2 regions of the Cellulomonas sp. NS3 genome follow, and region 2 is predicted to be linked to the other one. Evidence: riboswitches for the same ligand, from Rfam matches in the RefSeq annotation. Region 2 holds a riboswitch; the other holds the start of a gene.
What was found. A riboswitch is a leader RNA that binds a small molecule or an ion and turns the genes downstream of it on or off. The one in region 2 is predicted to bind cyclic di-GMP.
Positions count from the first base shown of each region.

Region 1 (5,140 bases), 1.3 Mb from region 2:
CAGGCTGCCTACCGTCGGGCCATGGCTTCCTCGCACCTCCGGGCCCACCCGTGAGCGCCTCCGCGCCCGCCGACGCGCTCGTCGGCCTCGTGACGGGCCTCGGCCTCATCGTGGCGATCGGCGCGCAGAACGCGTTCGTGCTCCGGCAGGGCCTGCGCCGCGAGCACGTGCTCGGCGTCGTGCTGGTGTGCGCGCTCGCCGACGCCGCGCTCGTCACCGCGGGCGTCGCCGGACTGGGACCGGTGCTCACGGCTCACGAGACGGTCATGACCGCCGTGCGGTACGGCGGTGCGGCGTTCCTCGGCTGGTTCGCGATCAGCGCCGCACGCCGCGCGCTGCGGCCCGCGACGCTGCAGCCCGCCGCGGACGACGCCCCGGGCGGACGCGCCCGCGTGCTGCTCACGTGCGCCGCCCTGACGTTCCTCAACCCGCACGTGTACCTCGACACCGTGGTGCTGCTCGGCTCGGTCGCGCACCAGCAGGACCGGCCGTGGGCCTTCGCCGCCGGGGCGGTCGCCGCGAGCATCGGCTGGTTCGTCACGCTCGGCTTCGGGGCGGGCCGGCTCGCCCCGCTGTTCGCGCGGCCGCGCGCGTGGCAGGTCCTCGACGCCCTCGTCGCGGTCGTGATGGCGGCGCTCGCGGTCTCGCTCGTGGTCGCCGCCTGACCGGCCTCGTCGACGGCGCCCGACCGGCTTGTCCGTCCCGGGCGCCTGTGCTGCACTCCGGGCATGACGCTTCTCGAGGCGGGCGACCGCATCCTCTTGACCGGCGACTCCATCACCGACGGGGGCCGCGACCGCCGCGACCCGGCGAGCCTCGGGCACGGGTACGCGATGCTCGTCGCCGCGCTCGCCGGCGCGCGGCGGCCCGACCTGGGCCTGACGTTCCTCAACCGCGGGGTCGGCGGGGACACCGCGCGCCAGCTGCGGGACCGCTGGGAGGCCGACGCCCTCGCGCTCGAGCCGACGGTGATCTCGGTGCTCGTCGGCATCAACGACACGTGGCGCCGCTACGACGCGGGTCGCTCCACGTCGGTCGACGCGTACGAGGAGGACTACCGCGCGATGCTCGACTCCGCGCGCGACCGCCTCGGCGCACGTCTGGTGCTCGTCGAGCCGTTCGTCGTGCCCGTCGAGGAGGCGCAGCACGGCTGGCGCGAGGACCTCGACCCGCGCATCGGGGTCGTCCGCCGGCTCGCCGCGGAGTTCCGCGCGACGCTCGTGCCGGCCGACGGCCTGTTCGCCGCAGCCTCCGTCCGCACCACGCCGGCCGCGTGGGCGTACGACGGCGTGCACCCCACCCCCGCCGGGCACGGCCTGCTCGCCCAGGCGTGGCTCGACGCCCTCGGGCTCCGCTGAGGGCCCTGCAGGGGCACCGGCGGACGAGCGCCCGCACCACCCCTCCGGGTGCACCCGTCCGTGAATGCGACGGCGCTGTCGATATCGACCGCAAACGGATGTTCCGGACTCCTCGCGACCGCGGCGTGGAGCCGTTCCGAAACTTGTCGAAAACAACGCCTTCTTGCGCATTCTCACGCCCGTGACCTGCACGATCGCCCCGATCCGCACGGGCCGATATCACCGACACCGGAGCGCCGCCGCCCGGTCGGCGATCTTTCACCCGCCTGCCGTGCGCTGTGACTCTTGTCGCACGCGGTCGCGACCGCATACGGTCCTCCTGTCCACGAAAAGGCAAAGCTGCCGCGAGGCAGTGACGCAAAGCCATGGGACCCACGAGGTTCGCCAGGCTGCCGAACGACGGAGAATCCAGTGCTCAATGCAGTCCGTAGCTTCCGCGCGCCCATCGACGCCACGGCCGGTCGTGACGACCGCCGCACGTCCCGCCGCCGGGCCCGCTCGCTCGCCCTCGTCGCCGGCCTGAGCGTCGCCGCGACGCTCGCCGCGACCGTCCCCGCGTCGGCCGTCGGCGTCGCGCCGACCGCGCTCGACATCCCGGTCCTCAGCAACGCCGGTCCCGACACGACGGGCGTGCCGGCCGGCACGGTCCTCAAGGTCGTCACCGGTGACCTGGTCGTCACCACGCCGGGCGCCGTCGTCGACGCGGTCGACGTCCGCGGGTTCATCAAGGTCAAGGCGCCGAACGTCACGATCAAGCGCTCGATCGTCCGCGGCCGCCCGATCACCGGCAGCTTCGGCCTCATCACCAACGATCTCGGGGCGCACCCCTTCACGGTCGAGGACAGCGAGCTGGTCGCGACCGAGGCCTCGCCGTGGATCAACGGGATCATCGGCCACAACTTCACGGTCCGCCGCACCGAGATCGCCAACGTCATCGACTCGGTCCACATCACCGGCTCGAACGTGCTCGTCGAGAGCTCGTGGCTCCACGCCAACCTGTTCTACGCGCAGGACCCGAACCAGAAGGGCGGCCCGAGCCACGCCGACAGCGTGCAGATCCAGGGCGGCTCGAACATCCGGATCGTGCGCAACAACATCGAGGGTGCGTACTCCTCCGCCGTCCAGACGACGCAGGACCGCGCCGCGGTGTCCGACGTGACCATCCGCGACAACCGGATCGGCGGCGGTGGGTGCACCGTCAACGTGGCGTACGGCAGCCGCCCGGCCATCGTGGGTCTCGCCGTCACGAACAACGTCTTCCGGCTCGACACGCGGCACACGCGCTGCGCGATCATCGCCCCGAGCACGAACACGATCGGGAACGTCGACAACTACTTCACGGACGGCGCGGCGGTGAAGATCTCCCGCGGCTGACGCAGGACGGCACGGCCTCTCGCTGAGGGGGCACGCACGGCGAGCGGTGCACGGGTCTCCCGTGCACCGCTCGTCGTGCGTCGTGCGTCGTGCGTCGTGCGTCGTGCGTCGTGCGTCGTGCGTCGTGCGTCGTGCGCCGTGCGCCGCGAGTCGTGCGTCTGTGTCGCGGCACCGTCGCGGGTGATGTCCCGCGCCTCGGGCATGCTTTGCACCGCGGGGACGTTGTCGATAGCGTCAGCGCGTCCATGACCGACCGGGAGGAGAGGTGACCGTGCTGCTCCGCCGCGCGTCCGTCACCGCCCTGGTCCCGTGCGAGGCCTCGTGCGCCCGGCTCGACCGGGTCGCCGCCGCCTGCTGTCGCTGTCACTAGAGCGCTGGCCGCTCCCGCTGCCCCGGCAGCGGGAGGCCCGCACGGGCACATCCCCCCGCGCCAGCGCTCGCCCCACGCGCCGCCCCGGTTGTTCCCGGCGCTCGGCGGTTCCCCGGCAGCGTGCCCTGCGCCCTGCCGCCCGGCCGGACGACGAGCCCACCCCCCGGCGCGCGACCCCGGAGCCCTCCCGGTCCCCCGGCTCACCTCCCCCACCCCGCCACGCCCCCCGTGGCCCCGCACAGACGAGGACGACATGGCCCGCATCTACGACGACGCGACGCAGCTCATCGGCAACACCCCCCTGGTCCGCATCAACAAGCTGACCGAGGGCGCCGGTGCCACGGTGGTCGGCAAGCTCGAGTTCTACAACCCGGCGAGCTCGGTCAAGGACCGCATCGGCGTCGCGATCATCGACGCCGCCGAGGCGTCGGGCGAGCTGCCCGCGGGCGGCACGATCGTCGAGGCGACCAGCGGCAACACCGGCATCGCGCTCGCGTTCGTCGGCGCGGCTCGCGGGTACAAGGTCGTCCTGACGATGCCCGAGACCATGTCGAAGGAGCGCCGGGCGCTGCTGCGGGCGTACGGCGCCGAGCTCATCCTGACGCCCGGCTCCGAGGGCATGAAGGGCGCGGTCAACCGCGCGAACGAGATCGCCGCGGAGCGTCCGGGCGCCGTGCTCGCCCGCCAGTTCGCGAACGCCGCCAACCCGGCGATCCACCGCGCGACGACCGCCGAGGAGATCTGGGCCGACACCGACGGCAAGGTCGACATCTTCGTCGCCGGGATCGGCACGGGCGGGACCATCACGGGCGTCGGCCAGGTGCTCAAGGAGCGCAACCCCGACATCCAGATCATCGCGGTCGAGCCGGAGGAGTCGCCGATCCTCAACGGCGGCCAGCCGGGGCCGCACAAGATCCAGGGCATCGGCGCGAACTTCGTCCCCGAGATCCTCGACACGTCGGTCTACGACGAGGTGTTCGACGTCAACGCCGAGACGGCCGTCCAGTGGGCGCGCCGCGCGGCGAAGGAGGAGGGGCTCCTCGTCGGCATCTCCTCCGGCGCGGCGCTCTACGCCGCCGTCCAGGTCGCCAAGCGCCCCGAGAACGCCGGCAAGCTGATCGTGACGATCATCCCGTCGTTCGGCGAGCGCTACCTGACGTCGATCCTCTACGCCGACCTGCTGGACTGACCGTGCCCTCGCTCACCCGCTTCCTCCGTGTCCTGCGCGAGGACCTCGACGTCGCGCGGCGCCGTGACCCCGCGGCCCGCTCGCTCGCCGAGGTCGCCCTCGGCTACCCGGGGGTGCACGCGGTGTGGGCGTACCGGCTGTTCCACCGCATGTGGCGCGAGCCCGGCCTGAGGCTGCCCGCGCGCCTGCTCTCGCAGGCGACGCGGGCGGCCACGGGCATCGAGATCCACCCCGGCGCGCGGCTCGGGCGCCGGCTGTTCATCGACCACGGCATGGGTGTCGTGATCGGCGAGACGGCGGTCGTGGGCGACGACGTCGTCCTCTTCCACGGCGCGACGCTCGGGGGCCGCACGATGCGCGTCGGCAAGCGGCACCCGACGCTCGGCAACGAGGTCGTGGTGGGCGCCGGCGCCAAGATCCTGGGCCCGGTCTGGATCGGCGACGGCGCGCAGATCGGCGCGAACGCGGTCGTGGTCAAGGACGTGCCGGCGGGCTCGGTCGCCGTCGGCGTCCCGGCCGAGGTGCGTCGCCGGCCCGCGGCGTGGACGACCGAGGAGATCGTGGACGACCCGGCGATCTACATCTGACGGCGTCGTGGCGCACCTGACCGGCACCTGATTTGGCCGGTCGCGACCTGACAGACTCCTCCCCGGGCGCGACGAGGCGCCCGCACGAGGCAGGGACGAGGGACGCGATGCGACTGGGTTACCACACGGGCTACTGGTCGGCGGGTCCGCCCCCGGGCGCGCAGGAGGCGGTGCTCGCAGCCGAGCAGCTCGGGTTCGACTCGGTCTGGACGGCAGAGGCGTACGGGTCGGACGCCCTGACCCCGCTCGCCTGGTGGGGGGC
Region 1 covers NZ_CP103289.1:1,794,319-1,799,458, reverse strand. Annotated here, with positions in the region: gene NXY84_RS08275 (LysE/ArgO family amino acid transporter) at 51-665, shown strand; gene NXY84_RS08270 (SGNH/GDSL hydrolase family protein) at 729-1,358, shown strand; cyclic di-GMP riboswitch class I at 1,681-1,755, shown strand; gene NXY84_RS08265 (hypothetical protein) at 1,770-2,732, shown strand; gene cysK (cysteine synthase A) at 3,356-4,291, shown strand; gene epsC (serine O-acetyltransferase EpsC) at 4,294-4,878, shown strand; gene NXY84_RS08250 (LLM class F420-dependent oxidoreductase) at 4,986-5,140, shown strand, end outside.
Region 1: it holds a riboswitch for cyclic di-GMP, as region 2 does, so the genes downstream of both, NXY84_RS08265 (hypothetical protein) here and NXY84_RS21710 (PKD domain-containing protein) in region 2, are expected to answer to the same signal.

Region 2 (5,140 bases):
GCGATCTGGTCGACGACGTCGTCGCCGGGGTACAGCGCGTCGGCGCTCACGGCCGCGTACGGCGCGAAGGGCGTCGGCGTCACGATCCACGTCCACACGGCGTTCGTCACGCCCTGCGCGCGGAACACCTCGACGTAGTGGCGGAACGCGGCGCGGTAGTCGGCCGCGTCGCCGAATCCGGGGGAGTAGTCGGGCTCGTGCTGGAACGACACGTACATCGGCACGCGCAGGGCCTTGACGGCGTCGGCGTGCTGGACGATCTGCGCGTCGTGGGCGCCGCTCGCGACGGCGGCCCACGAGATCTTGGTGCCGTCGATCTTCTTCGACGACACCGAGAGCATCGGCGTGCGGCCGCGCTGGACCGTCGTGGTGAGCGGCGTCGACGGCAGCTCGTCCCACAGGCTGTACCAGCGGTGCACGTCGAGCTTGCGCCCGACCGACGCCTCGAACGCCGAGACGGCGGCGTCGACGCTCGGGTGCGTGCCCCGCGCGACCGACGCGCCGAAGAGCAGGCCGTCGTCCGGGGTCAGGGCGTCCTCGGCCCAGTCGTTCGCGGCGTCGGCGCCCGGCTTCGGGGTGGCGTCGGGGGTGGGCTCGGACGGCCCGGGCGTGGGGCTGAGCGTCGGGTCGGCCGTGGGCGAGGGGCTGAGCGTCGGCTCGGCCGAGGGAGTGGGCGTGGGTGACGCCGTGGGCGTCGGTTCGGCCGTGGGCGAGACCGTCGGCGCCGGTGACGGCTCGACGACGTGGCGGCTGGCGGCGGTCGACGGCGGCACGACGGCCGCCGTGAGCAGACCCGCGAGCGCGGCCGTCGCCACGACGGCGCGTGCGGTGCGGCTGCGCGCGGCGCGGGTGGCGGCGGTGCGGGTGGAGGCGGTGCGGGTGGGCGCGGGCACGGTGCGGCCCTGCGCAGGGAGGCGGCGTTGCACGGGGATCCCCTGTCGTTCGGCAGCCTGGCGGACCGCATGGGCCCCATGGCTTTGCGTCCCTGCCTCGCGGCAGGTTTGCCTTTTCGTGGACTCGTCGAGCGTACGTGCGCCGTTCGTGTTAATCCAGTCACATAAACCGGACCAAGGGGACGCGTGTGCGCGCCGGCGATGACTCACGTGCACCCGGGCAATTCGGATATACGACCGTGTTCCGTGCAGGGTTCTTGCTCTTTCGAGTGATTCCTGTGCACCATGAGGACCTACCGCACAGGGCTTCCGGGGGGAACCGAGTTCGGCGCCGCAGGCCGGCGCCGAGGTTGGGCCGTCTGGCGCGGTCGCCGCCGCACGCAGGGCAGGGCGACACGGCAGGGGACACGTCCCCCCACGGTCCCGGTAACCCGCGGCGACGCTGTCTCTCACCCATCGTCGCAGGTCAGCACGGTCTGTCGCCGTGCTGGAGCAGGACACGCACCGCGACACGGACGTCGCGCTCCGGCACGGCCGGGCCTCGGGAGGGGCTCCGCGCCATGTCGAACGCGACGGCCGCACATCCGTGCGTCTGCGCTCACGCCCGACGAGCACACGTGCTCACGACCCGCACGCAGTCCGGACCGCACGACCCGGGCGCGCCGTGAAGACCATCGCCGTGGAGGCACCCGCAGATGTTTTCCGACTATCCGTTCAAGTTCACGCGCCGCCATCGCGTGCTCGCTTCTGTGATCACCGTCTCACTTCTTGCCGTCGGCGCCATTGCGCTGCTGTCCCCGCAGGGCCAGTACGTGTGGAACGGGCCGAGCGCGACCGAGGTGGCCCTCCAGACCGAGCAGGCGCGCTCGCGCGACCTCAGCTCCCAGCTCGAGGAGATGGAGGCGAAGCTCAGCGCGCCGCGGCCCCAGGTCGGCGACACGGTCCAGCTCGCCCGCGCGGAGGACCTGAAGAAGCAGATCACCGAGCTCGAGGCGAAGCTCGTGCAGACGCAGCAGGAGCTCGGTCGCGCGGAGGCCGAGGCGGCGGAGCAGAAGGACGCCGCGAACCTCGTCAACGGCACGCTCAAGGCCACGCGCGAGCGCCAGAACGCCGCGACCAAGGTCGCGACCGCGCAGATCGCGGACCTCAAGAAGCAGCTCGGTGAGCTCACCTACAAGGTGCAGAACCCCAAGGGCCACCAGGCGCCCCCGGTCACCGCGTCGATGACCAAGGCGGACATCATCGCGGCGAGCCAGCTCTTCGGCCTCTACACGACGCAGAGCCCGTTCGACTACGGCGAGTTCAACGGCGTGCAGGCGGCCGTGAACCGCGACGCCGACGTCAGCGGCTACTTCCAGTCGTGGGACACCGACTTCCGTCCGGACGCCGTCCAGCAGGCGTGGAGCCGCGGCCAGATCCCGCTGCTCACGTGGGAGAGCCAGAGCCAGGTCGGTGCCATCTCTGCGGAGGCGCCCGAGTACTCGCTCGGCTCGATCATCAACGGCCAGCACGACGAGTACCTGCGCAAGTACGCCCGCGACATCGCCGCGACCGGCCTCCCGCTCGTCCTGCGCTTCAACCACGAGATGAACGGGACCTGGTACCCGTGGTCCGAGGTCCGCGGGTGGGACGGCAAGAGCATCAACGGGAACAAGAAGGGCGAGTACGTGCAGATGTGGCGGCACGTGCACGACATCTTCACGCAGGAGGGCGCGAACCAGTACGTCGCGTGGCTCTGGGCCCCGAACCGCGTCAACAAGATCCCGAGCCAGCCCGACCCGGTGAACTTCTACCCCGGTGACGAGTACGTCGACTGGATCGGCATGTCGGGCTACTACCGCCCGGGCGACCCGGAGCCGACGTTCGACAACACCTACGGCCAGACGCTCCCGCTGCTGCGTGCCGCGTCCTCGACCAGGCCGATCTTCCTCGCGGAGATCGGGGCGACCGAGGAGGGTGGCCACAAGGTCGAGTGGATCACCAGCCTCTTCGAGGGTCTCGCCAGGCCCGAGAACGCCGACATCAACGGCTTCGGCTGGTTCAGCCTCGCCGTGACGTCCGGTGGCGAGGGCGAGGGGCGCACGACGAACGACTGGCGGCTCGACTCGTCCGCACCGTCGCTGCGCGCCGCCGAGGCGGGGCTGGCGGCCACGGGGTTCGGCAAGCTGCGCGAGTGACGCCGTGCGCTCCCGCCGGCACGACCGGCAGGAGCGCACGAGCACGACCCAGGACCGCCCCGTCCGGCACGCGAACCGCGTGCCGGACGGGGCGGTCCGTCGTCGTGGCCGGCTCCGGACCGCAGGCACCCGTCGGTGCGGCGTCGGGCGGCCCGCCCGGGCGCCGTGGACGGGCCGGGGTGCCGTGGGCCGGCGATGCTCCCGAGACCCTGCGGAGGTCGGGGCCCCGACGTACCGTCGGCCCATGAGCGTCGAGGGCCGCCACCAGCCGGGCGCCGCCGAGCGCCTGCGGCTCGCGCTCGACCGGGACGGCGCCCGTTGCGTGTGGTGCGGCCGGCCGTTCGCCGGGCTGGTCGCGCCGACCCGCGAGCACCTCGTGCCGCGCGCCAAGGGCGGGCCGTCGTGGCTCGAGAACGAGGTCGCGGCGTGCCGGCGGTGCAACGCCGAGCGCGGGCACCGGTCGGCCGTCGAGTGGCTCGAGGAGTGCGAGCGGCGCGGCTGGGCCTCGGACGTCGCGGCGGTCGACCGCTCGCTGACCGCGCTGCTCGACGCGATCGCGCGCCGGGGCGGCAACCGCCGGGCCCGGCTGTACGCGGAGGCGCAGCGCCGCCGGCTCCGGCGCCGCTGAGCCCGGTGCCCCGTACGCGATCGTCGAGACCACGGCCGGGTCCGTCGCGTCGGAGGCCGACCGCCTGCTGTGGTCGCACGGCCACCGACCCGTCAGCATCTCGACGTACGCCACCGGGCTGGCTGCGCTGCGGCCCGAGCTCCCGTCGGACCGGTGGCAGCGCCCGCTGCGCTCGCACGTCGAGGACGTGCCGCCGGGGGTCCCGCGGTGGGGCGCCGCAGGGCCGGGCGTCAAGTAAGTGCTCGACACCTCGACGCCGCGCGACGAGGGTGGCGCGATGACCTCCGTGATCTCGCACACCACCGTCGACAGCCGGGACGCCTACGCCATGTCCGTGTTCTGGGCCGACGTGCTCGGCTTCCACGACGATCCCGAGGACCCCAATGAGCCCGGCCACGAGGAGTGCGGCATCTGGTCGCCGGACGGCACGCAGAAGCTCCTGTTCGTGGAGGTGCCCGACGACAAGGTGGTGAAGAACCGGGTCCACCTCGACCTCGAGCCCGCGGAGGGGTCTCGGGACGACGAGCTCGCGCGGCTCCTCGGCCTCGGCGCCCGCCAGGTCGCCGACCTGCGCCGCCCCGACGGTGGCGGGTGGGTCGTCCTCGCCGACCCGGAGGGCAACGAGTTCTGCATCCTGCGCAACCGGGCGGAACGCTCCGCCTGACCTCCGCGGCGCACCGTCCTGGCGTCCGCCCGTGCCCGCGGCCCGGGCAGTGCCCGCGGCGCAGGCGGTGCCGCCACCGTGCCGCGCCGCACCGCACCGCACCGCACCGCGTCGTGCCGCGACCGGACCGTGCCGCCAGCGCCGGGCTCTCCGCGCGCGAGAACCCGCGCGCGGGGCGATCCTGGGGAGCGCGAGCACGAGGCGTCGACGCCTCGTCCGTGCCGACGGAGGGAGAGTCATGACGACGGTCGTGGAGAAGTCGGTCGTGGTGGACGTGCCGGTCAGCGTCGCCTACGCCCAGTGGACGCAGTTCGAGGAGTTCCCGAACTTCATGAGCGGGGTCAAGTCCATCACCCAGCTCACCGACGAGCGCCTGCAGTGGGTCGCGGAGATCGCGGGGGTCCGGCGCGAGTGGGAGGCGCGGATCCTCGAGCAGGTCCCCGACCGCAAGGTCGCGTGGGCCGCGACCGAGGGCGCGACGAACGCCGGCTCCGTGACGTTCGAGCCTGCGAGCGAGACGAGCACGCACGTGCACCTGCACCTCGAGTACGAGCCCGAGGGTCTCGTCGAGAAGGTCGGCGACAAGCTCGACATCGTCGAGAAGCAGGCCGAGGGGGATCTCGAGCGCTTCAAGAAGTTCATCGAGTCCGAGGGCCACGCGACCGGTGCGTGGCGGGGGTCCGTCAACGAGGGGGTCGACGTGCGACCGACGACCGCCGACGCCGCGATGACCGGGAGCGACTCCGGCAAGGCGGGGGTGTCCGGCAAGGTCGCCGCC
Region 2 covers NZ_CP103289.1:475,950-481,089, forward strand. Annotated here, with positions in the region: gene NXY84_RS21710 (PKD domain-containing protein) at 1-893, opposite strand, end outside; cyclic di-GMP riboswitch class I at 942-1,016, opposite strand; gene NXY84_RS02205 (glycoside hydrolase family 26 protein) at 1,589-3,070, shown strand; gene NXY84_RS02210 (HNH endonuclease) at 3,315-3,698, shown strand; gene NXY84_RS02215 (VOC family protein) at 3,976-4,362, shown strand; gene NXY84_RS02220 (SRPBCC family protein) at 4,601-5,140, shown strand, end outside.